Regions from separate parts of the Bacillus pacificus genome, predicted to be linked through region 3. Evidence: a T-box and tRNA genes for the amino acid it is inferred to sense, from the RefSeq annotation. Region 3 holds a T-box; the other regions hold tRNA genes.
The links. A T-box is a leader RNA that pairs with one kind of tRNA and senses whether it is charged. The one in region 3 lies ahead of alaS (alanine--tRNA ligase), so its partner is inferred to be a tRNA-Ala.

Region 1 (9,990 bases), 1.3 Mb from region 3:
TAACTTCGGGAGAAGGGGTGCTTTCTTAACGGAAAGCCGCAGTGAATAGGCCCAAGCGACTGTTTAGCAAAAACACAGCTCTCTGCGAAGCCGTAAGGCGAAGTATAGGGGGTGACACCTGCCCGGTGCTGGAAGGTTAAGGAGAGGGGTTAGCGTAAGCGAAGCTCTGAACTGAAGCCCCAGTAAACGGCGGCCGTAACTATAACGGTCCTAAGGTAGCGAAATTCCTTGTCGGGTAAGTTCCGACCCGCACGAAAGGTGTAACGATTTGGGCACTGTCTCAACCAGAGACTCGGTGAAATTATAGTACCTGTGAAGATGCAGGTTACCCGCGACAGGACGGAAAGACCCCGTGGAGCTTTACTGTAGCCTGATATTGAATTTTGGTACAGTTTGTACAGGATAGGCGGGAGCCTTTGAAACCGGAGCGCTAGCTTCGGTGGAGGCGCTGGTGGGATACCGCCCTGACTGTATTGAAATTCTAACCTACGGGTCTTATCGACCCGGGAGACAGTGTCAGGTGGGCAGTTTGACTGGGGCGGTCGCCTCCTAAAGTGTAACGGAGGCGCCCAAAGGTTCCCTCAGAATGGTTGGAAATCATTCGTAGAGTGCAAAGGCATAAGGGAGCTTGACTGCGAGACCTACAAGTCGAGCAGGGACGAAAGTCGGGCTTAGTGATCCGGTGGTTCCGCATGGAAGGGCCATCGCTCAACGGATAAAAGCTACCCCGGGGATAACAGGCTTATCTCCCCCAAGAGTCCACATCGACGGGGAGGTTTGGCACCTCGATGTCGGCTCATCGCATCCTGGGGCTGTAGTCGGTCCCAAGGGTTGGGCTGTTCGCCCATTAAAGCGGTACGCGAGCTGGGTTCAGAACGTCGTGAGACAGTTCGGTCCCTATCCGTCGTGGGCGTAGGAAATTTGAGAGGAGCTGTCCTTAGTACGAGAGGACCGGGATGGACGCACCGCTGGTGTACCAGTTGTTCTGCCAAGGGCATAGCTGGGTAGCTATGTGCGGAAGGGATAAGTGCTGAAAGCATCTAAGCATGAAGCCCCCCTCAAGATGAGATTTCCCATAGCGTAAGCTAGTAAGATCCCTGAAAGATGATCAGGTTGATAGGTTCGAGGTGGAAGCATGGTGACATGTGGAGCTGACGAATACTAATAGATCGAGGACTTAACCATATAATATGTAGCAATGTTATCTAGTTTTGAAGGAATATATAATTTTCCTCTTGACATTTCGAAAGAAATGTTTATAATGATAAAAGTCTGGTAATGATGGCAGAGAGGTCACACCCGTTCCCATACCGAACACGGAAGTTAAGCTCTCTAGCGCCGATGGTAGTTGGGACCTTGTCCCTGTGAGAGTAGGACGTTGCCAGGCTAATATTATTCCGCAGTAGCTCAGTGGTAGAGCTATCGGCTGTTAACCGATCGGTCGTAGGTTCGAGTCCTACCTGCGGAGCCATTATGCTTCCATAGCTCAGCTGGTAGAGCACTTCCATGGTAAGGAAGAGGTCACCGGTTCAAGCCCGGTTGGAAGCTTGGGAATAGGTTTAAAACTTTTTTGGCCCGTTGGTCAAGTGGTTAAGACACCGCCCTTTCACGGCGGTAACACGGGTTCGAATCCCGTACGGGTCACCACTTTTGGAGGATTAGCTCAGCTGGGAGAGCACCTGCCTTACAAGCAGGGGGTCGGCGGTTCGATCCCGTCATCCTCCACCATATATATTTTAAATGTCGGAGGGGTAGCGAAGTGGCTAAACGCGGCGGACTGTAAATCCGCTCCTTCGGGTTCGGCAGTTCGAATCTGCCCCCCTCCACCATTTTCTTTAAAATAACCTGAGAGGGTTTATTTTTTTGAAAAGATAACCATACTAGTAAATATTAATGGGCTATAGCCAAGCGGTAAGGCAACGGACTTTGACTCCGTCATGCGCTGGTTCGAATCCAGCTAGCCCAGCCATTTACGAGCCATTAGCTCAGTTGGTAGAGCATCTGACTTTTAATCAGAGGGTCGAAGGTTCGAGTCCTTCATGGCTCACCATTTTCGCGGAAGTAGTTCAGTGGTAGAATACAACCTTGCCAAGGTTGGGGTCGCGGGTTCGAATCCCGTCTTCCGCTTAATTACTAAGGGGCCTTAGCTCAGCTGGGAGAGCGCCTGCCTTGCACGCAGGAGGTCAGCGGTTCGATCCCGCTAGGCTCCATCTAATAGAGAAAGCTTACATCATATGATGTAAGCTTTTTTTGTGTTTAAAAAGACAACTTTCATACTTGTCATTTAAAATGGAGAAAACGTGAAAATAAAGGATGGGGATAATTATGAAAGTTGTTATTGCATCTGATTCATATAAAGAAAGCTTAAAAGCTATAGAAGTATGTGAAGCTATTGAAAGAGGTTTTGGAGCAATTTTTCCTAAAGCAGAGTATGTAAAAATACCAATTGGAGACGGAGGGGAAGGAACGGTTGATTCCCTTGTTGATGCTACAAGCGGGAGGATTATATCATTTCATGTGACAGGACCGCTTAGAGAGAGCGTACAAGCCTTTTACGGTATGTCTAAAGATAAAAAGACAGCGTTTATTGAAATGGCAGCAGCATCAGGCTTACAACACGTTCCAGCTAAAAAGCGAAACCCACTTATTACGACGACGAAAGGAACAGGAGAACTTATACTACATGCGCTAGACGAAGGAGCTGAGCATATCATTTTAGGACTGGGAGGAAGTGCTACAAATGATGGAGGAGCGGGTATGTTGTCAGCTTTAGGAGTCAGGTTTATAAATGGAAAAGGAGAAGTAATAGAGCCGTCTGGTGGAACGTTACATTCGATTGTCTCTATTGATTTTTCACAAATGGATTCACGCTTAAAGCATATAAAGATAGAAGCAGCATGTGATGTAGATAATCCGTTAGTTGGAATAAGAGGAGCATCTTTCGTATTTGGGCGACAAAAGGGTGCGGATGAAGAGATGATGAAAGAGCTGGATGAGAATTTAAAGCATTATGCGCATATCCTTAAACAATACCTATTTTGCGACGTATCTAAAATACCTGGTGCAGGAGCTGCAGGAGGTATGGGAGCAGCTGTTATTGCAGTGCTGAAAGGAAGCTTGCGGAGGGGAATTGAAATTGTATTAGATTATACAAATTTTGATAAGCATATAGAAGGTGCAGATTTAATTATAACTGGCGAAGGGAGAATAGATGAACAAACAGCATATGGAAAGGCCCCAGTAGGTGTTGCGGAGCGTGCAAAGCTTTTTCATATTCCTGTCATTGCGATTGGGGGATCAGTATCTCCGAATTACTCGGCTGTTCATGAAAAAGGAATTGATGCAGTATTTAGTATTACAACAAGTCCGATGACATTAGAGGAGGCATATAAAGTAGCAGAAGAGAATATTGAAATGACAGCAAAGAATATTGCAGCAGTGTGGAAAATAGCATCAGAAAAACACTTCTAAATGCGGGAGTGTTTTTTATTATTATCTAATAATAATGATAGTAGTTGTTTCATTAAGTTAACTTTATACATAGAATAGTCTTAACATTTGGATTTTGAAGCGGATATAAGTGAATAATTTGTATATCCATACAGAAAAATGTCGAGTTGAGTCAGACTATATAAAAGATTTAAAATATTTAGTGAAGGCACAAAAGGGGGATACTATCTATGAAAAAAGAAATTTCAGTTATTGGAGTTCCAATGGATTTAGGCCAGATGCGTCGTGGAGTTGATATGGGGCCGAGCGCAATCCGTTATGCAGGTGTAATTGAAAGAATTGAAGAAATTGGATATGACGTTAAAGATATGGGAGATATATGTATAGAGAGAGAAAAAGAAGTAGATGTAAATACAAGCTTAAGAAACCTTACACAAGTTGCAACTGTATGTAACGAATTAGCAAGTAAGGTGGATCATATTATAGAAGAAGGGCGTTTTCCACTTGTATTAGGTGGCGATCATAGTATCGCTATTGGTACATTAGCTGGTGTTGCGAAACATTATAAAAACCTAGGTGTTATTTGGTATGATGCACATGGCGATTTAAATACAGAAGAAACTTCACCATCTGGAAATATTCACGGTATGTCACTTGCAGCAAGTTTAGGGTATGGACATCCGGCGCTTGTAGATTTATACGGGGCATATCCAAAGGTGAAAAAAGAGAATGTTGTAATTATCGGTGCACGTGCATTAGATGAAGGAGAAAAAGACTTTATTCGAAATGAAGGTATTAAAGTATTTTCAATGCACGAGATTGATCGTATGGGTATGACGGCTGTTATGGAAGAAACAATCGCGTATTTATCTCATACTGATGGTGTGCATTTATCATTAGATTTAGATGGTCTTGATCCTCATGATGCACCAGGAGTTGGAACACCTGTAATTGGTGGCTTATCTTATCGTGAAAGTCATTTAGCAATGGAGATGTTAGCGGAAGCTGATATTGTTACATCTGCCGAGTTTGTTGAGGTAAATACGATTTTAGATGAGCGAAATAGAACGGCAACAACAGCGGTTGCTTTAATGGGTTCTTTATTCGGTGAAAAACTAAAATAAATGTAAGAAAAGCAACTGAGAAGTTGCTTTTTTTATTTGAAAATAGGCGTATAATAATGATTTATATTATACTGTACGATAAGAATGTTTGACATCTTACCAATTTAGACTAAAGGGGGTTGTTTGTAATTGTCGTTTGTTTCATGTATGGTATAATTAACTAGTTGTTGGAAATACATACAGATAGAGCATAAAACAATATTTCAATATATGGATAGAATTGCTCGTAAGTAGGAGGAAGGGTTAGCATGCCTTTTGAAGATACGACCATTTTGAAATATCTTAGTACGGCATTAGATATTGCCGTTGTATGGTTTATTATATATAAGCTAATTCTCATAATCCGAGGGACGAAAGCTGTTCAACTTTTAAAAGGGATTACAGTTATTATTGTCGTTCGGATGATCAGTATTTTCCTTGGATTGCGAACGCTATATTGGCTAACTGAACAAGTATTAACGTGGGGATTTTTAGCCGTTATTATTATTTTCCAGCCAGAATTGCGAAGAGCGCTTGAGCAGCTAGGACGCGGGAGTTTATTTTCGCGTACTGGAACTCATGAGGATGATGAGCCTGAAATGGTTGCAACAGCGATAGCGAAAGCAACGGAATATATGGGAAAACGTAGAATTGGTGCATTAATTACCTTGTCAAAAGAGACCGGTATGGGTGATTATGTAGAAACGGGTATTCCGCTAAATGCAAACGTATCATCGGAATTACTCATTAATATTTTCATTCCAAACACACCTCTTCACGATGGAGCAGTAATTATGCAAGGAAGTACCATTAAAGCAGCAGCTTGCTATCTTCCGTTATCAGAAAGTCCATTTATCTCTAAGGAGTTAGGAACTAGGCATCGCGCTGCAATGGGAGTTAGTGAAGTTACTGATAGCATTACAGTAGTTGTGTCGGAAGAAACAGGCCAAATTTCTTTAACGAAAAATGGTAAGTTGCATCGTGATTTGAAGACAGAACAACTGAAAGATATGTTGTTAGCTGAATTTAGTGCGAACGAAAAAACGACTTCTTCGTCTTTATGGAATTGGAGGAGAAAGCGTCATGGATAAGTTAATGGAGAATCATTGGTTTTTAAAGGGGATCTCATTACTATTGGCGTGTATGCTTTTTATGTCAGCGACTTTAACTGAAAAAAATACGACATCGGGGATACTACCTTTTGCAAATGATGCGAAAGAAACATTAACTAATTATGCTATTAACGTTAAGTATGATGAAGAGAAATATATTGTAAGTGGTATTCCGGCAGAGGGCGTTAAGGTGAAGTTAGAGGGTCCAAAGGCAGCAGTTGCTACGGCAAAAGCGAAAAAACAATTTGATATACCAGTTGATTTGAGAGGTAGCGAAAAAGGAACGTATGAAGTTTCTTTGAAAACGAATGGACTTCCAGATGATGTGAAAGGAACAGTTCAGCCATCAACAATTAAAATTACTCTTCATGAAAAAGCGAGAAAATATGTTCATGTAGACTTGAAATTATCAAATGAGGATCAGATGTCAGCTGGTGCTACGCTCGAAAAATCAAACATTAAACCTGATACGGTTGAGGTAGTTGGGACGAAAGAAGAAATTGAAAGTATTTCATCTGCTAAGGCGTATGTTGATTTAAAAGGTGTTAATAAAACTGTTACAAAAACACCCGAAGTGACATTATACAATAAAGAAGGCAAACGTTTAAATGTAAGAACAAGTCCATCTAAAATTAGTGTAACGTTGAATGTGGCGACGCAAGCTACGGCCAATAATACTGAAAAAACTGTTCCTATAACATATGCGAAAAAGGGGAGTTTACCGGAAGGATTGGCCGTTACAAATGTTAGCGTTGAGCCGAGAGAAGTAACGATAGCAGGTCCAAAAGATATATTGGATAATATACAATCGATAGAGGGGGTCGAAGTAGATCTTAGTCAATTGACAGAGTCTACAACATTCGATACCTCTGTTTTATTACCAAAGGGTGTAACAAGTGCGAAGCCAAATCAAGTAAAGGTTTCAGTAGGCGTACAAAAAACAAAACAAACGAAAACAAGAACGATTGATGGTATATCAATTCAAAAAAATGGACTTTCTAAAGACGTTACGGCCCAGTTACTTTCGCCGCAAGATGGGAAGATAAGCGTTGATATTTCAGGAGAAACAAGTATAGTAGATAAAATAACAGCTGCTCAAATAACAGCAGTGATTAATCTACAAAATGTGTCTCCTGGGACGAAGGATGTTGCTATTCAAGTGAGTGGCCCTGGTAATATTTCAATAGAGCCAAAACAAAAAAGTGCTAAAGTCACAATTGTGAAGAAAGAAAATCCTGATAAAGAAGTACAGGGTAACGGTGAGCAACCAAATTCAAATAATAATAAAGATAATCAAACTGAAAAACCAAAAAATCCTGAACCTGAACCTAAGCCTGATCCAGAAAAGGAAAAGGAGAAGGAACCGGAACAAAATAAAGATAAAGAAACTAGCCAAGAGCCAACAGTAGATAATCAAAAAGAGCCAGAAAAAGGAGCGAATCATAATGGGTAAATATTTTGGTACAGATGGAGTACGCGGGGTTGCGAATCAGGAGTTAACACCTGAATTAGCGTTCAAAATTGGACGTTTTGGTGGTTATGTATTAACAAAAGATACAGACCGTCCAAAAGTAATTATCGGCCGTGATACACGTATATCAGGACATATGTTAGAAGGAGCTTTAGTAGCAGGTCTATTATCAACTGGAGCAGAAGTAATGCGTCTTGGTGTTATTTCTACACCAGGTGTTGCTTATTTAACGAAAGCGTTAGATGCACAAGCTGGTGTTATGATTTCTGCATCTCATAATCCAGTACAAGATAACGGAATTAAATTCTTCGGTTCAGACGGTTTTAAATTAACAGATGAGCAAGAAGCAGAAATCGAAGCTTTATTAGACAAAGAAGTGGATGAATTACCACGTCCAACAGGTACGAACCTTGGGCAAGTGAGTGATTATTTTGAAGGTGGACAAAAGTATTTACAATACATTAAACAAACTGTAGAGGAAGATTTCTCAGGTTTGCATATCGCTTTAGATTGTGCGCATGGTGCTACATCTTCTTTAGCTCCGTACTTATTTGCTGATTTAGAAGCTGATATTTCAACAATGGGAACTTCACCAAATGGTATGAACATTAACGATGGAGTAGGTTCTACGCATCCAGAAGTATTAGCTGAATTAGTAAAAGAAAAAGGTGCTGATATTGGTCTTGCTTTCGATGGTGATGGTGACCGTTTAATCGCTGTAGATGAAAAAGGAAACATCGTTGATGGCGATCAAATTATGTTTATTTGTGCAAAGTACATGAAAGAAACTGGTCAACTAAAGCACAATACAGTTGTTTCAACAGTTATGAGTAACTTAGGTTTCTACAAAGCACTTGAAGCTAACGGTATTACAAGTGATAAAACAGCAGTTGGTGATCGCTACGTAATGGAAGAAATGAAGCGCGGAGGTTACAACTTAGGTGGAGAACAATCAGGACATATTATCTTACTTGATTACATTACAACTGGTGATGGAATGTTAAGTGCACTTCAACTTGTAAACATTATGAAAATGACGAAAAAACCATTATCTGAGCTTGCAGGAGAAATGACAAAATTCCCGCAATTACTAGTAAACGTTCGTGTAACAGATAAAAAACTAGCACTAGAAAACGAAAAAATTAAAGAAATTATTCGTGTTGTAGAGGAAGAAATGAACGGTGATGGCCGCATTCTTGTTCGTCCATCTGGAACAGAACCACTTATTCGTGTAATGGCAGAAGCACCAACACAAGAAGTTTGTAATGCATATGTACATCGCATTGTAGAAGTTGTGAAAGCGGAAGTTGGCGCTGAATAATTTAATAAATTTATTGAAAAGGAGCACAATAAGTGCTCCTTTTTCATATGTTTTATAGATGGTGAAAAAATTTTCATTGACGGTTTATCCATGTTTGTTATAAGATGGTCTTGTTCTTTTTCTCAAAGGAAATATTGTAAATTATAGAAGCGCCAGAACTACAAGTAGTGTAGTTGACGAGGTGGGGTTTATCGAGATTTCGGCGGATGGCTCCCGGTTGTTCATCACAACCGCAAGCTTTTACTTAAATCATTAAGGTGACTTAGTGGACAAAGGTGAAAGTGTGATGAGAGAAAAGGAACGGATACAAACTAGCTGTATAAGTATATACGGACTTAAACCCAATCGAGAGGAAGGTGAAAGCCGTTACAAGCTTACAGGGCTAGCAATATGTAATCCGTTTTTTAGTATAAATAAAAATGGTATCGGACTATGTCGTTACATGTTCGCAGAGCAGTGTAAGCATTTGTAACGGCGACTAAACATGTGTGGAATCGTAGGATTTATTGGAGAGCAAGATGCAAAGGAAATTTTATTAAAAGGTTTAGAAAAGCTAGAATATCGTGGATATGATTCAGCAGGTATTGCAGTACAAGCAGAGAACGGTGTTGTTGTATACAAAGAAAAAGGCCGTATTGCAAAACTTCGCGAAATCGTAGATGAGAACGTAGCAACAAGCGTGGGAATCGGTCACACACGCTGGGCTACACATGGTGTTCCGAGCAAAGTAAACGCGCATCCGCATCAAAGTACATCAAAGCGTTTTACACTAGTTCATAACGGTGTAATTGAAAACTATGAGTTAGTGAAGAAGGAATATTTACAAGATGTAACGTTCGTAAGTGAAACGGATACAGAGGTTATCGTACAGCTTATGGAACAACAAGTGAGCACAGGACTAAGTGTAGAAGAAGCGTTCCGTAATACGCTATCTCTTTTACATGGCTCTTATGCAATCGGATTACTTGATGCTGAAAATCCAAACATGATTTATGTTGCTAAAAACAAAAGCCCGCTATTAGTAGGTGTTGGTGACAACTTTAATGTTGTGGCGAGCGACGCTATGGCGATGTTACAAGTTACAGATCAATTTATTGAATTAATGGATAAAGAAATTGTAATTGTAACGAAAGAAAGTATTACAATTAAAAACTTACAAGGTGAAACGATTGAACGTGCACCGTTTACAGCGGAATTAGACGCAAGTGATATTGAAAAAGGAACATACCCTCATTTCATGCTTAAAGAAATCGATGAGCAACCACTTGTTATCCGTAATATAATTCAAAAGTATCAAGATGAAAATGGCGAGATTGAATTAGATCAAGACATCCGCAATGCGATTTTAGATAGCGATCGTATTTATATCATTGCATGTGGAACAAGTTATCATGCAGGTCTTGTTGGAAAACAATTTATCGAGAAGTTTGCAAAAATGCCAGTTGAAGTGCATGTAGCAAGTGAATTCTCTTATAACATGCCATTATTAACAGAAAGACCATTCTTCATTTACATTTCACAAAGTGGTGAAAC
Region 2 (9,990 bases), 500 kb from region 3:
ATTTTAGATGCTAGACAAACTAACTTTATTGGAGAGTTTGATCCTGGCTCAGGATGAACGCTGGCGGCGTGCCTAATACATGCAAGTCGAGCGAATGGATTAAGAGCTTGCTCTTATGAAGTTAGCGGCGGACGGGTGAGTAACACGTGGGTAACCTGCCCATAAGACTGGGATAACTCCGGGAAACCGGGGCTAATACCGGATAACATTTTGAACCGCATGGTTCGAAATTGAAAGGCGGCTTCGGCTGTCACTTATGGATGGACCCGCGTCGCATTAGCTAGTTGGTGAGGTAACGGCTCACCAAGGCAACGATGCGTAGCCGACCTGAGAGGGTGATCGGCCACACTGGGACTGAGACACGGCCCAGACTCCTACGGGAGGCAGCAGTAGGGAATCTTCCGCAATGGACGAAAGTCTGACGGAGCAACGCCGCGTGAGTGATGAAGGCTTTCGGGTCGTAAAACTCTGTTGTTAGGGAAGAACAAGTGCTAGTTGAATAAGCTGGCACCTTGACGGTACCTAACCAGAAAGCCACGGCTAACTACGTGCCAGCAGCCGCGGTAATACGTAGGTGGCAAGCGTTATCCGGAATTATTGGGCGTAAAGCGCGCGCAGGTGGTTTCTTAAGTCTGATGTGAAAGCCCACGGCTCAACCGTGGAGGGTCATTGGAAACTGGGAGACTTGAGTGCAGAAGAGGAAAGTGGAATTCCATGTGTAGCGGTGAAATGCGTAGAGATATGGAGGAACACCAGTGGCGAAGGCGACTTTCTGGTCTGTAACTGACACTGAGGCGCGAAAGCGTGGGGAGCAAACAGGATTAGATACCCTGGTAGTCCACGCCGTAAACGATGAGTGCTAAGTGTTAGAGGGTTTCCGCCCTTTAGTGCTGAAGTTAACGCATTAAGCACTCCGCCTGGGGAGTACGGCCGCAAGGCTGAAACTCAAAGGAATTGACGGGGGCCCGCACAAGCGGTGGAGCATGTGGTTTAATTCGAAGCAACGCGAAGAACCTTACCAGGTCTTGACATCCTCTGACAACCCTAGAGATAGGGCTTCTCCTTCGGGAGCAGAGTGACAGGTGGTGCATGGTTGTCGTCAGCTCGTGTCGTGAGATGTTGGGTTAAGTCCCGCAACGAGCGCAACCCTTGATCTTAGTTGCCATCATTCAGTTGGGCACTCTAAGGTGACTGCCGGTGACAAACCGGAGGAAGGTGGGGATGACGTCAAATCATCATGCCCCTTATGACCTGGGCTACACACGTGCTACAATGGACGGTACAAAGAGCTGCAAGACCGCGAGGTGGAGCTAATCTCATAAAACCGTTCTCAGTTCGGATTGTAGGCTGCAACTCGCCTACATGAAGCTGGAATCGCTAGTAATCGCGGATCAGCATGCCGCGGTGAATACGTTCCCGGGCCTTGTACACACCGCCCGTCACACCACGAGAGTTTGTAACACCCGAAGTCGGTGGGGTAACCTTTTGGAGCCAGCCGCCTAAGGTGGGACAGATGATTGGGGTGAAGTCGTAACAAGGTAGCCGTATCGGAAGGTGCGGCTGGATCACCTCCTTTCTATGGAGAATTGATGAACGCTGTTCATCAATATAAGTTTCCGTGTTTCGTTTTGTTCAGTTTTGAGAGAACTATCTCTCATATATAAATGTATGTTCTTTGAAAACTAGATAACAGTGTAGCTCATATTTTTTAATTTTAGTTTGGTTAAGTTAGAAAGGGCGCACGGTGGATGCCTTGACACTAGGAGTCGATGAAGGACGGGACTAACGCCGATATGCTTCGGGGAGCTGTAAGTAAGCTTTGATCCGAAGATTTCCGAATGGGGAAACCCACCATACGTAATGGTATGGTATCCTTATCTGAATACATAGGGTAAGGAAGACAGACCCAGGGAACTGAAACATCTAAGTACCTGGAGGAAGAGAAAGCAAATGCGATTTCCTGAGTAGCGGCGAGCGAAACGGAACATAGCCCAAACCAAGAGGCTTGCCTCTTGGGGTTGTAGGACATTCTATACGGAGTTACAAAGGAACGAGGTAGACGAAGCGACCTGGAAAGGTCCGTCGTAGAGGGTAACAACCCCGTAGTCGAAACTTCGTTCTCTCTTGAATGTATCCTGAGTACGGCGGAACACGTGAAATTCCGTCGGAATCTGGGAGGACCATCTCCCAAGGCTAAATACTCCCTAGTGATCGATAGTGAACCAGTACCGTGAGGGAAAGGTGAAAAGCACCCCGGAAGGGGAGTGAAAGAGATCCTGAAACCGTGTGCCTACAAATAGTCAGAGCCCGTTAATGGGTGATGGCGTGCCTTTTGTAGAATGAACCGGCGAGTTACGATCCCGTGCGAGGTTAAGCTGAAGAGGCGGAGCCGCAGCGAAAGCGAGTCTGAATAGGGCGTTTAGTACGTGGTCGTAGACCCGAAACCAGGTGATCTACCCATGTCCAGGGTGAAGTTCAGGTAACACTGAATGGAGGCCCGAACCCACGCACGTTGAAAAGTGCGGGGATGAGGTGTGGGTAGCGGAGAAATTCCAATCGAACCTGGAGATAGCTGGTTCTCCCCGAAATAGCTTTAGGGCTAGCCTTAAGTGTAAGAGTCTTGGAGGTAGAGCACTGATTGGACTAGGGGTCCTCATCGGATTACCGAATTCAGTCAAACTCCGAATGCCAATGACTTATCCTTAGGAGTCAGACTGCGAGTGATAAGATCCGTAGTCAAAAGGGAAACAGCCCAGACCGCCAGCTAATGTCCCAAAGTGTGTATTAAGTGGAAAAGGATGTGGAGTTGCTTAGACAACTAGGATGTTGGCTTAGAAGCAGCCACCATTTAAAGAGTGCGTAATAGCTCACTAGTCGAGTGACTCTGCGCCGAAAATGTACCGGGGCTAAATACACCACCGAAGCTGCGGATTGATACCAATGGTATCAGTGGTAGGGGAGCGTTCTAAGGACAGTGAAGTCAGACCGGAAGGACTGGTGGAGTGCTTAGAAGTGAGAATGCCGGTATGAGTAGCGAAAGACGGGTGAGAATCCCGTCCACCGAATGCCTAAGGTTTCCTGAGGAAGGCTCGTCCGCTCAGGGTTAGTCAGGACCTAAGCCGAGGCCGACAGGCGTAGGCGATGGACAACAGGTTGATATTCCTGTACCACCTCTTTATCGTTTGAGCAATGGAGGGACGCAGAAGGATAGAAGAAGCGTGCGATTGGTTGTGCACGTCCAAGCAGTTAGGCTGATAAGTAGGCAAATCCGCTTATCGTAAAGGCTGAGCTGTGATGGGGAAGCTCCTTATGGAGCGAAGTCTTTGATTCCCCGCTGCCAAGAAAAGCTTCTAGCGAGATAAAGGTGCCTGTACCGCAAACCGACACAGGTAGGCGAGGAGAGAATCCTAAGGTGTGCGAGAGAACTCTGGTTAAGGAACTCGGCAAAATGACCCCGTAACTTCGGGAGAAGGGGTGCTTTCTTAACGGAAAGCCGCAGTGAATAGGCCCAAGCGACTGTTTAGCAAAAACACAGCTCTCTGCGAAGCCGTAAGGCGAAGTATAGGGGGTGACACCTGCCCGGTGCTGGAAGGTTAAGGAGAGGGGTTAGCGTAAGCGAAGCTCTGAACTGAAGCCCCAGTAAACGGCGGCCGTAACTATAACGTTCCTAAGGTAGCGAAATTCCTTGTCGGGTAAGTTCCGACCCGCACGAAAGGTGTAACGATTTGGGCACTGTCTCAACCAGAGACTCGGTGAAATTATAGTACCTGTGAAGATGCAGGTTACCCGCGACAGGACGGAAAGACCCCGTGGAGCTTTACTGTAGCCTGATATTGAATTTTGGTACAGTTTGTACAGGATAGGCGGGAGCCTTTGAAACCGGAGCGCTAGCTTCGGTGGAGGCGCTGGTGGGATACCGCCCTGACTGTATTGAAATTCTAACCTACGGGTCTTATCGACCCGGGAGACAGTGTCAGGTGGGCAGTTTGACTGGGGCGGTCGCCTCCTAAAGTGTAACGGAGGCGCCCAAAGGTTCCCTCAGAATGGTTGGAAATCATTCGTAGAGTGCAAAGGCATAAGGGAGCTTGACTGCGAGACCTACAAGTCGAGCAGGGACGAAAGTCGGGCTTAGTGATCCGGTGGTTCCGCATGGAAGGGCCATCGCTCAACGGATAAAAGCTACCCCGGGGATAACAGGCTTATCTCCCCCAAGAGTCCACATCGACGGGGAGGTTTGGCACCTCGATGTCGGCTCATCGCATCCTGGGGCTGTAGTCGGTCCCAAGGGTTGGGCTGTTCGCCCATTAAAGCGGTACGCGAGCTGGGTTCAGAACGTCGTGAGACAGTTCGGTCCCTATCCGTCGTGGGCGTAGGAAATTTGAGAGGAGCTGTCCTTAGTACGAGAGGACCGGGATGGACGCACCGCTGGTGTACCAGTTGTTCTGCCAAGGGCATAGCTGGGTAGCTATGTGCGGAAGGGATAAGTGCTGAAAGCATCTAAGCATGAAGCCCCCCTCAAGATGAGATTTCCCATAGCGTAAGCTAGTAAGATCCCTGAAAGATGATCAGGTTGATAGGTTCGAGGTGGAAGCATGGTGACATGTGGAGCTGACGAATACTAATAGATCGAGGACTTAACCATATAATATGTAGCAAATGTTATCTAGTTTTGAAAGAATATAAAAAACTTGTTGACTTTAAAAGTTAAATGAGTTACAATAATTCTTGTCTTAAATGAATACAGTCTGGTAATGATGGCAGAGAGGTCACACCCGTTCCCATACCGAACACGGAAGTTAAGCTCTCTAGCGCCGATGGTAGTTGGGACATTGTCCCTGTGAGAGTAGGACGTTGCCAGGCAAATGGAGGATTAGCTCAGCTGGGAGAGCACCTGCCTTACAAGCAGGGGGTCGGCGGTTCGATCCCGTCATCCTCCACCATTTAGCCGACTTAGCTCAATTGGTAGAGCAACTGACTTGTAATCAGTAGGTTGGGGGTTCAAGTCCTCTAGTCGGCACCAGAAATTATGGCGGTTGTGGCGAAGTGGTTAACGCACCGGATTGTGGCTCCGGCATTCGTGGGTTCGATTCCCATCAGTCGCCCCATTTTTCTTAAATAAATTAATATGCGGGTGTGGCGGAATTGGCAGACGCACCAGACTTAGGATCTGGCGCCTTTGGCGTGGGGGTTCGACTCCCTTCACCCGCACTTTTAATTAAATAACTCATACATGTCTTGCGGAAGTAGTTCAGTGGTAGAATACAACCTTGCCAAGGTTGGGGTCGCGGGTTCGAATCCCGTCTTCCGCTCCAATTTTCAATATGACATGCCGGGGTGGCGGAACAGGCAGACGCACAGGACTTAAAATCCTGCGGTGGGTAACCACCGTGCGGGTTCGACCCCCGCCCTCGGCACCATATGCGCCCGTAGCTCAATTGGATAGAGCGTTTGACTACGGATCAAGAGGTTAGGGGTTCGACTCCTCTCGGGCGCGCTTTTATTAACGGGAAGTGGCTCAGCTTGGTAGAGCACCTGGTTTGGGACCAGGGGGTCGCAGGTTCAAATCCTGTCTTCCCGATATTCCCAAAAACATGGGGCCTTAGCTCAGCTGGGAGAGCGCCTGCCTTGCACGCAGGAGGTCAGCGGTTCGATCCCGCTAGGCTCCACTTATCTTAATATCATTTATGGCGGTGTAGCTCAGCTGGCTAGAGCGTACGGTTCATACCCGTGAGGTCGGGGGTTCGATCCCCTCCGCCGCTACCATAAAGGACCTTTAGCTCAGCTGGTTAGAGCAGACGGCTCATAACCGTCCGGTCGTAGGTTCGAGTCCTACAAGGTCCACCATTAGAAGTTTATATCTCGGAGGTATACCCAAGTTCGGCTGAAGGGATCGGTCTTGAAAACCGACAGGCGGCGAGAGTCGCGCGGGGGTTCGAATCCCTCTACCTCCTCCATTTTTTCTAAAGTAAATATTTGATCGTCGCGGGGTGGAGCAGTCTGGTAGCTCGTCGGGCTCATAACCCGAAGGTCGCAGGTTCAAATCCTGTCCCCGCAACCAAGGTCCCGTGGTGTAGTGGTTAACATGCCTGCCTGTCACGCAGGAGATCGCCGGTTCGACCCCGGTCGGGACCGCCATTTTTACATAAAGGCTCGGTAGCTCAGTCGGTAGAGCAGAGGACTGAAAATCCTCGTGTCGGCGGTTCGATTCCGTCCCGAGCCACCATTTTGAAGTCGCAAGCCGGCTTAGCTCAATTGGTAGAGCAACTGACTTGTAATCAGTAGGTTGGGGGTTCAAGTCCTCTAGCCGGCACCACTTTCAAAATGAGCCATTAGCTCAGTTGGTAGAGCATCTGACTTTTAATCAGAGGGTCGAAGGTTCGAGTCCTTCATGGCTCACCATTTACAATTTAATGCGGGTGTAGTTTAGTGGTAAAACAAGAGCCTTCCAAGCTCTGGTCGAGAGTTCGATTCTCTTCACCCGCTTTTCAATTATGGGCCTATAGCTCAGCTGGTTAGAGCGCACGCCTGATAAGCGTGAGGTCGATGGTTCGAGTCCATTTAGGCCCACCATAATTGTTCCGCAGTAGCTCAGTGGTAGAGCTATCGGCTGTTAACCGATCGGTCGTAGGTTCGAGTCCTACCTGCGGAGCCATATTTATAGAGAAGTACCCAAGTGGCTCAAGGGGCTCCCCTGCTAAGGGAGTAGATCGCGAACGCGGTGCGAGGGTTCGAATCCCTTCTTCTCTGCCAGTAATTGGCCCGTTGGTCAAGTGGTTAAGACACCGCCCTTTCACGGCGGTAACACGGGTTCGAATCCCGTACGGGTCATACTAAAAGAGATAGCATAATCTGCTATCTCTTTTTTTGTTGTGTAAAAGTAGCCTTTGGATAGTCTGCTTTTTTTTATGAATTAAAAGAAAGATGAAGTATTCGCTGTTACAGTTGGGAATACAGAGAGCTGTAAGTATAATCATGTTGTTTACCTTGACCTGTATGAGTATGAAGGAATGTTCACTTAACAAATCATACTCAAATTGAATTTTTATCTCGGCCTTATGCTAAAGCCTCCTGCACTTGGATAAACGGGTAAATCTCATAGCTGGGAAGATCCTAAGGAATTAGTTGTAGAGTTATTAGATACCGTTGAATAATAAAAATTGAAATATGGGTTGTTCAAACAAAGGATGCTGTATTAGGCGCTACGGCGGAAAATAAATAATATATAGAAGAAACTGTCTCTCAGTAGGTGATCTACTGGAGGCAGTTTTTTTATGCTGTCATTATTGTCGAGTTTTGTCGGTAAGTCGATATATTGCAAAAATCGCCGATATAATTTGAGTTACGGTCGATAAATTTCAAAAATCGCTGATATATTTGGAGTTATAGTCGATATATTCTAAAAATCGCCGATATAATTTCACTTACCGACAAAAACATAAGAAAATCCCTTTCACAATCTAAAGAAAACGCCTCCATTGAAATGGATTCCACACCTATTCCAATAACTTTACACTCTATGTGAAAAAGTTCACAAATAGGTCATAATTTGTGAAGTAATTCACAATAATACGTGCTACAATATGAGTGTAAAGAAGTTAAACAACATTAAATTAGTATTTTAATTAATTACTTAAACAATCATAAAAAAATATATGTGAACAATAGAGAGGGGAAATTACCATGAAAAAAGGTATCAATCGTGTAGTATTAGTAGGAACAGGAGCTGTAGGTTGTAGTTACGCTTACTCAATGATCAACCAAGGTGTAGCTGAAGAATTCGTATTAGTAGATGTTAATGAAGCAAAAGCAGAAGGGGAAGCAATGGACTTAAGCCATGCGGTACCATTCTCTCCATCACCAACAAAAGTTTGGAGCGGTAGCTATGCAGATTGTAAAGATGCAGATTTAGTAGTTATCACTGCTGGATTACCACAAAAGCCAGGTGAAACTCGTTTAGACTTAGTTGAAAAAAATACAAAGATCTTTAAACAAATCGTTCGCGGTATTATGGATAGCGGATTCGATGGAATCTTCTTAATCGCAACTAACCCAGTTGATATTTTAACTTACGTAACTTGGAAAGAATCTGGTCTACCAAAAGAGCGCGTAATTGGTTCGGGTACTACTTTAGACTCTGCTCGTTTCCGTTACATGTTAGGTGACTACTTAGATGTAGATCCACGTAACGTTCATGCTTACATCGTTGGTGAACACGGTGACACTGAACTTCCAGTATGGAGTCACGCTACTATCGGTGTACAAAAACTAGAAACAATTTTAGCTAACAACGAACAGTACAAACAAGAAGACTTAGATAAAATCTTCGAAAACGTACGTGATGCAGCTTACCATATTATCGAGCGTAAAGGTGCAACTTACTACGGAATCGGTATGTCACTACTTCGTGTAACTAAAGCAATCTTAAACAACGAGAACAGCGTATTAACTGTATCTGCATACCTTGAAGGTCAATACGGTGAGAAAGATGCTTACGTAGGTGTTCCAGCTGTAATTAACCGTGAAGGTGTACGTGAAATCGTAGAGCTTGAGTTAAATGAGGATGAAAAAGCGAAATTCGCTCATTCTGTAAAAGTATTAAAAGAAACAATGGCACCAGTACTATAATAATTGCTAAATAATCCAGAAGTGGGGAACTACTTCTTACTTCTGGATTTATATATAATTTAATATAAATTCCTTTTCCGGTTTCCCTTGTATATCCCCAATATACCCCTTTTGCTGGATCAGGGTCGTTTATAGAAAAGAGCACTCTACTTTGCGTAGAGTGCTCTTTATTATTATCATTTTTTAGGCGTCAATCCTAATTTCTTTAAAATATCTGCCAGTGTACCGCTTTTTGATTTTTCTACAGGTGTTTGTGATTTGGATGCATCTGGACCTTTTTTCAAGAAGTTCTTTTCAACGAAGCGAATATCTTTTTCGTCGACAATACCATCTTTGTTAAGGTCGCCGTCTTTCACAGATAGTCCTTTTTTACCGTAGTTGTTAGCGATAATTTCAGCATCTTTTATATCAATTACTTTATCGCCATTTACATCACCTGCAAGGTTTTCATCAAAGCGTGCATAATAATATTGGCCAAGTAGCTTACCGTCTTTTTCAGTACCAAGTTTCGTGGTTAGTCGGCTTGTTAAATGCCCTGGTACTTCTACATATAAGTTATAGTCGCGTTTATTAACAGGAAGTCCATTTAGTTTGAAGGATCCGTATTTATCAAGTGAGCCTTCAAACTTATGACGGTAAGAATCTGTTGCATATACTTTTACGCCAAGCTTTGTATAATCGAATTTTTCATCTAAATATCCGCGTTCATTTAAGAAAGCACCAGGTTTAATACTTCCTTCGACTAGTGAGTTTAAAGACATAACTGAGAATGTTTGATCTTGAAGGACACGCATTCTATTTGGCTCTGATTCACCTTGTTTCCAGTAAGCGAACACTGATAAATCTAATTGAGCATTTGCTTCATAAAACTCATCATTTTCTACTTTAAAAGTTACATCAATGAACGGGAAATCACCATCTAATCCAGCGAAGTTTTTGTCATCGATAGCTCCGCCAACTGTAACAGAACCTTCTTCTAGTTTCGGTTCATTTACTTTTGCGGTCACCCCTTTTTCGAAAAGTAGCTTTTCAAAAGCAGGATTTAATTTCGCATTTGCAAATTTGAAGTTCTTTTCTAGGAATTTTACGTTAAATTCCCCAGCAACAAATTGTTTCACATGTTTGGCGTTTAGCGTCACAGTGAATTCATCACCTTTATATACTTCTTTTTTATCATAACTAGTTTTCGCATATTGAGCTCCTTGCGGGATAAACCAATAGTTATTTACACCGCTCGGATAGTCAGCTCCTGCAGTTGCATAATCGAAAATATATACGCCTGTATTCATTGGACCTTCAGTTTTAAAGGATTCAGGAGTAATGCCAACTTTAAAGTCACCATTTGCATTAATAGGTAAAAACTTA
Region 3 (9,990 bases):
CGCTACACGTTTACAAGTCTCAATGATAAGCGGATCAGCAACGATAATTCCCGTTACGCCAGCTTTTTCAATCCCTTTTAAATATTCCTCTAGCCCGTCCATATTTTCATTATGTGCAAAGATATTTGTTGTTACATATATTTTTGCTCCATATTTCTTTGCAAATTCCACACCTTCTGCCATTTCTTCCAGTGTAAAGTTACCTGCATTCGAACGAAGACCAAATTCTTGTCCACCTAAATATACAGCATCTGCCCCGTAATGGATAGCTACTTTTAATTTTTCTAAGTTACCCGCAGGGATTAACAGTTCAGGTTTCTTCACAATAACGCGTTTGCCATCGATCACTCGTGAAATTTCTTGTACAGTCATTTCCTACACCCTCCTCGTTTAGTAAACCGTCTCTTTAAAGAAGAATCCTGTATCTAACGGACGATTCACCGGTTGCATTTCTTCTATCTCTTTATATAAGTCGTCTTTCACGTCGTAATACGCATCACGATCTTCTACACATAAATCAATTGCTTTACGATATTTCTTCGTTACCTCAATAATGTATGCAGAGCTTTTTAGTACACCATCAACTTTTAAGCTATCAATTTCAGCATCAATTAGCTCTTCTAACTCATCGATGAAACAAATATCATTTGGACTCATAATGTGAGTACCATTTTCATCTTCATAAATTGGATATTTATTGTTACGCTCTGGGTCATATAAGAACATATTCTCTTCATATTTTTTCTTTTCGATGTCAAGATGACGTCCTTGATACTCAAAGTAGTTTCCTACTAACGAACGCTTCGATTGGAACATACAAGTCATACCGTGAATTTGCACTTCAAGTTCTACTTCAGCATTTTCTTTTAATTCAACAATTTCATCTAAGCTAAGCTCGCGAGCTAATACAGCACGTTTTGCTCCTCTTTGTCCCCAGTAGTTACAAGTAAACCAGTTTGTTGCTGTTGTTTCTGTATTCCAGTGCAATTGCATATTTGGCGCTACTTCGCGAACCGCCATTAATACTGCTGGATCTCCGAAAACAATTGCATCTACATGTACTTCGTTTAAAAATGCAACATAGTCTGTTAATTCTTCTACTTTATCGTTGTGGAACATAGCGTTCATTGCTACGTATACTTTTACACCATTTTCATGTGCAATCTTCACAGCTTGTTTCACATCTTCACGTGAAAATTCCCCTGCTAAACGTAAACCAAACTTTTGCTCACCGATCATTACCGCATCTGCTCCTGCTTTCGCAAGAGGTTCGATATCCGCCACTGCTTTTGGTGTTACTAACAATTCTGGTTTCTTCATACCTTGGTCACCCTTTCTTTTTACTAACAGCTACTCCATCACCAATTGGGAAAATCGTTGTATCATAGCCTTCATGGTTCATAAGCCATTCATTGTACGTCTTAATACGACGGATTAAACCACGTGTACGTCTGTTTTCAATTTTCTCTTTCGTCGTTACAAGGCCATGGTACATAACATTATCTGAAATAATTACGCCACCAGGATTTAATAACGGTTCATATAAGTCAAAAAAGCGACGATATTGTCCTTTTGCTGCGTCAATAAAAATAACGTCAAATGTTCCATGTTCTTCTACTTGCTCGCCTGTTTCTAACGCATCACCGTAAATAACGGAAATACGCTCTTTAACTGGTGAACGTTCTATATATTCAAGTGCTTTTTCATATCGATCGCGATTGCGCTCAACTGTCACAATGCGAGAATTTGGAATAGCTTGCATCATACGAATACTAGAATAGCCAATTGCTGTACCTAGCTCTAAAATGCTCTTCGGTCCAATTAAACGTAAAAATTGCAACATAAATTCCATTCCAAGTCGATCCATAATTGGCACATGATTTTCTTTCGCATAGTCTTCCATTTCAAGAATTAATTTATCTTTCGGATCAATAAATGATAATAGGTACTCGTTAACTGCATCCTCCATAATGGTCCTCCTTATTTACATGGAGAAGTGCCTCTATGACGTCTTTTCACACATAGAATGCAATAAAAATACAAGCCAGCTTTACCCTTAGCTTGTACGTCCCGTTTTGATATTAAAAACGATTCTTCTGCCAGTTTTTAACCCGATATATTTTACCACAAAAAAGAGGGATGTGCGACCTTTTTCGCTATCCCTCCCCATTTCACTGTTTTTTCGTAATATATTTTTGCTTTAGTGCATTATGCTCTTCCAATGTTTTCGCATAGTACACTTCACCAGTTGGTGCAGCTAAGAAATAATAATAATCTGTTTGCGCAGGCTCTAGCGCTGCTTCCACTGAATGTTTACCAGAGTTTGCAATCGGGCCCACCGGCAATCCTTTCACAACGTACGTATTGTACGGTGAGTTTATCTTTAAATCTTCGTATAATACACGTTGTTTATGCTTTCCAAGTGCATATAATACCGTTGGATCCGTTTGCAACGGCATACCTTTTGCTAAACGATTATAAAAGACACTAGAGATCTTTTGACGATCTGTAAAGCCTGTTGCCTCTTCTTCAATAAGTGAAGACAATGTTAAAAGCTGATGAACATCCCAGTTTTTCGCTTTCATTTTTGCTTCGTTTTGAACAATGATTGCATTCGTTTTCTCAAGCATTGGAATGACAATTTCTTCTAACGTCGTATCCTTTTTATAGAAAGAGTACGTCGCAGGATATAAATAACCTTCTAATGGATATTTAATATTGCTATCAAAAATTTTATCCGTCAACAGCTTGGGATACTTTTGCTGCATTTTTTGAATAAATGCTTTATCGTTTAATTGACGTACAACATCATCTTTATTCCACTTTAATTCGTTTGCAACCGTTTCTGCAATTTCAGTTACTTGCGCCCCTTCTTTTACCGTCACTTTATAAAGAGCTGGACGATGTACATTACCAGATGACATTTGCTCAATAACATCTTTTGCACTCATTGAAGGATTTAATAAATATGTACCCGCTTGTAAATTTTTAGATTTAGCCTTTGTATAAAAACTAAAAACTGTACCGTTTTTCACAGCACCTTTTCCTTCTAAAATCTCACCAATTTTACTAGTAGATGATCCCTTTGGAATTTCTACTTCAATCTCTTTTTTATTCCCGCTATCAACCGGTCCTAATGCGGATGAAATATACGCATAGACTGAACCACAAACTAAAAGCAGTGCAATTATCGAGAATAAAAAAATGCGTCTACGCTTCTTTTTCACTTGATTCTCTACCAAAACTCTTCCTCCTTATTCAATTGTAGGCCATATGTACATCTTTCTATACAACACGATGAAAAATCACAATACATTTACCTATCATTTTTGACAGATACTTTATTTTCTACAATCCGTCTCATTATACTACAAAGGATTACGCAGTTTCGACAAAAAATCTTTCATTTTACATATAAAAAAGGCGGACGATATACCGTCCACCTTTTCAGTACTTATTATTCAGCTTCTTGCTCATCAGCAATAGTGTTAAATGTTTCTTGTACCATTTCCCACTCTTCTTCAGATTCGATTGGAAGTAATACTCCGCCCTCTTCTTCATTTTGCTCATAAGCCATTGCATCATAAATTGGGTCTCCATCTTCATCTACTTCACCGATTGGAGAGAAGATTACGTATGATTTTTTACCAAATTTTTCAGCATCAAAAGTGAAAATAATTTCACATAAATGTTCGTTACCTTTTTCGTCTACAATTGTAATTTGACGTTCTTCCATTTTGGTCACCTCTTATTTACTATCTAAAAATCCTTGTAAGATTACGACTGCAGCCATCTTATCGATTACTTGCTTTCGCTTCTTACGACTTACATCGGCTGAAATGAGTAGACGTTCCGCTGCCATCGTTGACAAACGCTCGTCCCACATTACAACGTCTAATTGTAACAGCTCTCGTAGGTTTTCTGCAAATTGTTGGCATGCTTCACCACGCGGGCCAATTGTACCATTCATATTTTTAGGTAAACCTACTACTATCTTGTCCACATCATACTGTTTTACTAACTCAGAAATGCGGTCAAAACCAAATTGACCTCGTTCTTCGTTAATCTTGATTGTTTCAAGCCCTTGCGCTGTCCAGCCCATTTCGTCACTAATTGCAACTCCGACTGTTTTTGTACCTACATCTAAACCTAATATCCGCATAAATTACTCCTCACGATGATGTTTCAAGTAAGACTTCACAAGCTCTTCAATTAATTCATCACGTTCAAGCTTGCGAATGATGCTTCGCGCATCTTTATGGCGAGGTATGTATGCTGGGTCTCCACTTAATAAATAACCGACGATTTGGTTAATCGGATTATAGCCTTTTTCTTGAAGTGCATCATACACAGTTAAAAGTACATCATTTACATGGACACTCTGTTTTTCATCTTGAATGCTAAACTTCATTGTTTTATCAAAACCGTCCATTTCAAGCACCTCACTTATATAGTAAGTATAGGGAGAAGAACTTCTCCTCTCCCTACCATTGTACACTACTATCTCTTTATTTTGAAACAGATTTAACGTACTCTTGTACAAATGCTAAAGCTTCCTCAACTTGCGCTGGGTTTTTACCGCCCGCTTGTGCCATATCAGGACGGCCACCACCGCCACCGCCACAACGAGAAGCTACTTCTTTCACAAGTTTACCAGCATGGTATCCTTGGCTAATTAAATCTTTCGTTACGCCAGCTAAGATGTTTACTTTATCATCATTTACAGACGCTAATACGACAACTGCAGATTGTAATTTATTTTTTAGGTCATCCATCATCGTACGTAAGTTGTTCATGTCTGCAACATTTACTTTTGCCGCTAATACGTTCACGCCATCAACTGTCATTACTGAATCAGTTAAGTTTCCAGCTTCAATATTGCTTAATTTTGCTGCAAGAGATTCGTTTTCTTTTTGAAGTTGTTTTACTTCAGCAAATAAACCATCTACTCTTGTTAAAATGTCTTTTGGATTTGTTTTCATTTTTCCAGCTGCTTCTTTTAATAAACCTACTTGATCGTTCATTAATTCATAAGCAGACTTACCAGTTACTGCTTCAATACGACGAGTTCCTGCACCGATACCAGACTCAGCAACGATTTTGAAAATACCGATAGAAGCTGTGTTATCAACGTGACAACCACCGCAAAGCTCTAAGCTATAGTCGCCAACTTGTACGACGCGTACAACATCACCGTATTTTTCACCGAATAATGCCATTGCGCCCATTTCTTTCGCTTCTTCGATTGCTTTTTGAGAAATCTCAACATCAATACTTTCCCAAATTTTCTCGTTTACGATACGCTCAATTTTTTCTAATTCGTCAGCTTGTACTTGACCAAAGTGAGAGAAGTCAAAGCGTAAACGTTCAGAAGTTACAAGAGAACCCGCTTGGTTAACGTGCGTTCCAAGTACGTCTTTTAACGCTTGGTGTAGTAAGTGAGTTGCTGTATGGTTCTTCACAACACTACTACGGTTTTTCGTATCGATAATAGCTTTTACAGCCGCATCTTTCGTTAATGTACCTTCTTCAACTACAACTTTGTGCAAGTTTTGGCCGTTTGGTGCTTTTTGTACGTCTTTTACAAGAACTTTCACACCATCAGCAAGAAGGTAACCACGGTCTGCAATTTGTCCGCCGCTCTCAGCATAGAATGGTGTTACATCAAGCATTAATTGTCCTTCTTCACCTGCTTGCAAGCTGTCTGCGTATTCACCGTTTTTCACAAGTGCAACAACGTTACTTTCTGTTGCAACCGTACCGTAACCAACGAACTCGCTCGCTACTTTCACTTCTCCAAGGACACCGCCTTGAACTTGCATAGAATCAACGTCTTGACGAGCAGCACGTGCGCGCTCACGTTGTTTTTCCATTTCATTTTCAAAGCCTTCATGATCAACTGTCATACCAGCTTCTTCTGCATATTCTTCTGTTAATTCAATTGGGAAACCGTATGTGTCATATAGACGGAACGCATCTACTCCAGAAATAACAGTTGTTTTTTCTTCTTTCGCTTTTGCAATAACTTCAGCTAAAATTGCTTCACCATCATGAAGTGTTTCGTGGAAACGCTCTTCTTCATTTTTCACAACTTTTGCAATGAAATCTTTCTTTTCAAGTACTTCTGGATAGAAGTCTTTCATTACTTCTCCAACAACCGGTACTAATTCAAACATGAACGGACGGTTAATGTTTAATTTCTTAGAGTAACGAACAGCACGGCGTAATAAACGACGTAATACATAACCACGGCCTTCGTTAGATGGAAGAGCGCCGTCACCAACAGCGAATGTTACTGTACGGATATGGTCAGCGATTACTTTAAACGCCATATCTTTTTCTAAGTCACCATTACGATATTTCTCGCCAGAGATTGTTTCTGTTGCACCAATCATCGGCATGAATAAGTCCGTGTCAAAGTTTGTAGGTACATCTTGAACGATAGATGTCATACGCTCTAGACCCATCCCTGTATCGATGTTTTTCTTAGGAAGTGGTGTATATGAACCATCTGGATTATGGTTAAATTGAGAGAATACAAGGTTCCATACTTCTAAGTAACGCTCGTTTTCTCCTCCTGGATATAATTCTGGGTCACTAAAGTCATTACCGTAAGCTTCTCCGCGGTCATAGAAAATCTCTGTATTCGGTCCACTTGGTCCTTCACCGATGTCCCAGAAGTTTTCTTCTAAGCGGATGATACGCTCTTTTGGAACACCCATTTTCTCATTCCAAATTGTGAATGCTTCTTCATCTTCTGGATGGATTGTAACGGATAATAATTCTTTATCGAATCCGATCCATTTGTCGCTCGTTAAGAATTCCCAAGCCCAAGTAATTGCCTCTTCTTTGAAGTAATCGCCGATTGAGAAGTTCCCTAACATTTCAAAGAATGTATGGTGACGAGCTGTTTTCCCTACGTTTTCAATATCGTTTGTACGAATTGATTTTTGAGCATTTGTAATACGTGGATTTTGCGGGATTACACGTCCATCAAAATATTTTTTTAATGTTGCTACACCACTGTTAATCCATAAAAGAGATGGATCCTCATGTGGAACTAGTGATGCACTAGGTTCTACTGCATGTCCTTTTTCTTGGAAAAAGTCTAAAAACATTTGACGAATTTGTGCGCCTGTTAGTTGTTTCATTGTATTTTCCTCCTTAAATATAAAAAACTCCCGCCCCTATAAAAGGGACGAGAGTTAACTCGCGATACCACCCTAATTATGAATTGATTACTATATGAATCAATTCATCACCTCATGGTGCCGTAACGTGGCAAAACGGCAGTGATTAGCTGCTCTCAGGATTAGCTTTCTGTTACCCTTCATTTAAAGCTTCTTTCAGCCATATGGAAGCTTCTCTCTATAAATGGACTGTAACGTACTTGTTCCGTCATTGATTTAATGTATTATATGACTAAATATAATAGAATTCTCTTAAGTTTGTCAATGTAGATAATCATTTATATTATATCAATTACTTATTAATCATAGCTATTCTACTATTCATTCTTAACAGCCTTTTCATATATTATGCATGTATTACTAAATTGTACTACTCCCGTGTACTTTTCCGAATATTTAATTTTTGTTATAATTAAATTATTAATAATAAAGGAGCGATTATAGTGACAACCTTATTGAGCAAAGCTAAAAATATGTTAAAGACTGATGAAACAATATTGTTTTACGTAGCCTGTTCACTAGACATATTTATTTATCGTTCCGTCGCAAGGCCGGGATTGTTAATTTTAACGAACAAACGCCTCTTCTTTTATGGACCAGATGTAAGTAAGAACCCATTATTTGAAGAGTACGCTTTCGCGAAAATTTCTAATTTAAAAGAAAAACAGCGACTTTTCAGCAATCAAATTGTATTTATGTATGATAATGAATGGAAAAAAATAAAACATATTCAAACAAATGATGTAAGCTCTCTCGTTCAAAAAATAAACGAACAACTCTCTAAATAATGATAGCCCTCTACTCTTATAAGTAGAGGGCCTTCCTATTGCATATCTTCTTTTTTCCAAAGAGGCCTTACATGAACGATTACTGTACGAATAACCGCTAAAATAGGAACTGATATTAATAACCCTACAATTCCTCCCACTTCTCCCCCAACTAGTAGTGCAAGCATAATAATGACAGGATGCATGCGAAGGGACTTACCAACGATATAAGGGGATAAAATGTTACTTTCTACGAATTGCAAAATAGCAATCGCAATCCCCGCTTTAATGAGTAAACTTGTTGATACCGTTGCCGCAATCATTAATGTCGGAATCGCCCCTAAAATAGGGCCAAAGTACGGTATTATATCCGTCACCCCAATAATAATACCGAGTAACAATGGATATTTCATACCGATAAACCAAAAGGAAAGAGCAGATACGCCCCCTAATACTAAACAAACAAATAACTGTCCTCGAATATAACTTCCAAGTGATTTATCAATTTCTTTCGCCAGCATTTGCCCCGTACTACGCCACTTACTCGGAACTAGTTTCCAAAAAATATGATAAAACTCGCCGTAATCTTTTAATATGTAAAATACAATGAACGGAATTAAGAAAATAATGAGTAACGAATCCAGTACACCGCGAGCTGTGCTCATCACTTTATTTAAAAGTGCTTGTATCTTCGTCTCTACTCCAACAAAAATTTGTTTCACCTTTTCATGAATAAATGACGGGAAGTTCGCTGTTTGTTCTGTAACACCATCCATCCAAGAATCATACATTTTTGTAAACTGCGGGAATTGTTCATTGATTTCTTGTAATTGCTTAATCACAACCGGCGTTCCTTTATAAATTCCATAACCAATTCCGCCAAAGAAAAGGATGTAAATGAGCAAAATAGCGAGTGTGCGCGGCATCCCTTCTTTATGAATTTTTTCAATTAAAGGATGCAATAAATACGCAATAAAACACGCGATAAGAAACGGTGTAATGGCCACTTTACATACAAAAATAATCGGTGCCCATAGCGGCTTAATTTTTAAAAAGACGAGCAAACAAAGAAAGACAAGTAACAATAATCCTAAACGGTATATCCAAATGATTTTAAGATTCTTCACACGAAAAACCTCCTCCACCTTTATTGTGAAAATAAATAGGGTAGGTTATGTGCAAAAGTTTTAAAATCTTTTTGTGCAGACCATACTGTTTTGTAAAGACGCACATATATATACATAACAAGGACAACCACCCCTGAGAACGCAGCGTGAAACAATTTAATCAGGAGGGCTCATAATGGTTTTATTTATGCTCGTATTATCAGCACTTTTTATGATTCTTGAATGGATTTGTATCGGGTTTGGTATTTGGAAAGGTTTCTTTATTCGTTCCTCACGAAAAGAAAGAGCGAAGCATTTATTTCATTACGGAATGCTTGGCGTTGGATGTTACGGCCTATCTTATCTCTTCTCTGAAATTGGACTTTTATATTTGCATACAAATGCATAAAAAAACTCCCTTGTTGATGAAGGGAGTTTTTTACGCTTATAAATAAGATTTAATCATCTTACGTGCTTTTTTCATATTGCGTTTTGAAAAGACATCTTGTTTGCGAGCATATTGATATGCTGCCGCTCCAACACCTAATGCGATTAATGAATTGCGTAGATTCAAAGTAAATCCCCCTTTTCGTTATCCGATCGTTCTTTCATTCTCATCAAATAAATCATCAAGAGAACTTAACGAACCATCTTCTTCTACTTGATGCGTATGGATTTTCCCCTTTGAAACCGATAATTCGATATAACAATTCCAGCAATAAAATTGGTTGACACCTATTTTCCCAATGTCTTTTCCTTTGCAATTTGGACAAATAAACATATGGCGTTCATCTCCTTACAGTCTCCCGGATTCTATTCGCCATTATTTCCAAACTGCATTCATTTATACATTGCTGGAGCCTTTCAACGTTATACGTTTGAAAGTTTCACTATATAATTTCACCTTTTTACATGAAATCATACGGT

Region 1: it has a tRNA-Ala gene. The T-box ahead of alaS (alanine--tRNA ligase) is inferred to sense a tRNA for this amino acid. The anticodon was not compared.
Region 2: it has a tRNA-Ala gene. The T-box ahead of alaS (alanine--tRNA ligase) is inferred to sense a tRNA for this amino acid. The anticodon was not compared.

Annotation. Positions count from the first base shown of each region.
Region 1 is NZ_CP086328.1:4,930,639-4,940,628, reverse strand. Features, by position in the region: rRNA gene LMD38_RS25390 (23S ribosomal RNA) at 1-1,185, shown strand, start outside; rRNA gene rrf (5S ribosomal RNA) at 1,272-1,387, shown strand; tRNA gene LMD38_RS25380 (tRNA-Asn) at 1,397-1,471, shown strand; tRNA gene LMD38_RS25375 (tRNA-Thr) at 1,476-1,548, shown strand; tRNA gene LMD38_RS25370 (tRNA-Glu) at 1,573-1,647, shown strand; tRNA gene LMD38_RS25365 (tRNA-Val) at 1,653-1,728, shown strand; tRNA gene LMD38_RS25360 (tRNA-Tyr) at 1,746-1,829, shown strand; tRNA gene LMD38_RS25355 (tRNA-Gln) at 1,895-1,969, shown strand; tRNA gene LMD38_RS25350 (tRNA-Lys) at 1,975-2,050, shown strand; tRNA gene LMD38_RS25345 (tRNA-Gly) at 2,056-2,127, shown strand; tRNA gene LMD38_RS25340 (tRNA-Ala) at 2,138-2,210, shown strand; gene LMD38_RS25335 (glycerate kinase) at 2,326-3,471, shown strand; gene rocF (arginase) at 3,681-4,574, shown strand; gene cdaA (diadenylate cyclase CdaA) at 4,823-5,644, shown strand; gene LMD38_RS25320 (CdaR family protein) at 5,637-7,118, shown strand; gene glmM (phosphoglucosamine mutase) at 7,111-8,457, shown strand; gene LMD38_RS25310 (hypothetical protein) at 8,744-8,929, shown strand; gene glmS (glutamine--fructose-6-phosphate transaminase (isomerizing)) at 8,942-9,990, shown strand, end outside.
Region 2 is NZ_CP086328.1:473,794-483,783, forward strand. Features, by position in the region: rRNA gene LMD38_RS02370 (16S ribosomal RNA) at 26-1,576, shown strand; rRNA gene LMD38_RS02375 (23S ribosomal RNA) at 1,722-4,642, shown strand; rRNA gene rrf (5S ribosomal RNA) at 4,745-4,860, shown strand; tRNA gene LMD38_RS02385 (tRNA-Val) at 4,865-4,940, shown strand; tRNA gene LMD38_RS02390 (tRNA-Thr) at 4,945-5,020, shown strand; tRNA gene LMD38_RS02395 (tRNA-His) at 5,030-5,105, shown strand; tRNA gene LMD38_RS02400 (tRNA-Leu) at 5,128-5,208, shown strand; tRNA gene LMD38_RS02405 (tRNA-Gly) at 5,238-5,312, shown strand; tRNA gene LMD38_RS02410 (tRNA-Leu) at 5,329-5,417, shown strand; tRNA gene LMD38_RS02415 (tRNA-Arg) at 5,421-5,494, shown strand; tRNA gene LMD38_RS02420 (tRNA-Pro) at 5,505-5,578, shown strand; tRNA gene LMD38_RS02425 (tRNA-Ala) at 5,594-5,666, shown strand; tRNA gene LMD38_RS02430 (tRNA-Met) at 5,687-5,763, shown strand; tRNA gene LMD38_RS02435 (tRNA-Ile) at 5,768-5,844, shown strand; tRNA gene LMD38_RS02440 (tRNA-Ser) at 5,862-5,954, shown strand; tRNA gene LMD38_RS02445 (tRNA-Met) at 5,982-6,058, shown strand; tRNA gene LMD38_RS02450 (tRNA-Asp) at 6,060-6,135, shown strand; tRNA gene LMD38_RS02455 (tRNA-Phe) at 6,148-6,223, shown strand; tRNA gene LMD38_RS02460 (tRNA-Thr) at 6,238-6,313, shown strand; tRNA gene LMD38_RS02465 (tRNA-Lys) at 6,324-6,399, shown strand; tRNA gene LMD38_RS02470 (tRNA-Gly) at 6,413-6,483, shown strand; tRNA gene LMD38_RS02475 (tRNA-Ile) at 6,494-6,570, shown strand; tRNA gene LMD38_RS02480 (tRNA-Asn) at 6,578-6,652, shown strand; tRNA gene LMD38_RS02485 (tRNA-Ser) at 6,660-6,750, shown strand; tRNA gene LMD38_RS02490 (tRNA-Glu) at 6,757-6,828, shown strand; partial or broken gene LMD38_RS02495 (IS4 family transposase) at 6,929-7,084, opposite strand; gene LMD38_RS02500 (L-lactate dehydrogenase) at 7,681-8,625, shown strand; gene LMD38_RS02505 (S8 family serine peptidase) at 8,802-9,990, opposite strand, start outside.
Region 3 is NZ_CP086328.1:974,317-984,306, reverse strand. Features, by position in the region: gene LMD38_RS05100 (peptidase U32 family protein) at 1-372, opposite strand, end outside; gene LMD38_RS05095 (peptidase U32 family protein) at 391-1,320, opposite strand; gene LMD38_RS05090 (O-methyltransferase) at 1,328-1,969, opposite strand; gene mltG (endolytic transglycosylase MltG) at 2,172-3,242, opposite strand; gene LMD38_RS05080 (DUF1292 domain-containing protein) at 3,458-3,736, opposite strand; gene ruvX (Holliday junction resolvase RuvX) at 3,749-4,162, opposite strand; gene LMD38_RS05070 (IreB family regulatory phosphoprotein) at 4,166-4,432, opposite strand; gene alaS (alanine--tRNA ligase) at 4,509-7,151, opposite strand; T-box leader at 7,192-7,411, opposite strand; gene LMD38_RS05060 (PH domain-containing protein) at 7,634-7,978, shown strand; gene LMD38_RS05055 (AI-2E family transporter) at 8,014-9,084, opposite strand; gene LMD38_RS05050 (hypothetical protein) at 9,260-9,472, shown strand; gene LMD38_RS05045 (YrzQ family protein) at 9,509-9,637, opposite strand; gene LMD38_RS05040 (hypothetical protein) at 9,656-9,844, opposite strand; gene recD2 (SF1B family DNA helicase RecD2) at 9,972-9,990, opposite strand, start outside.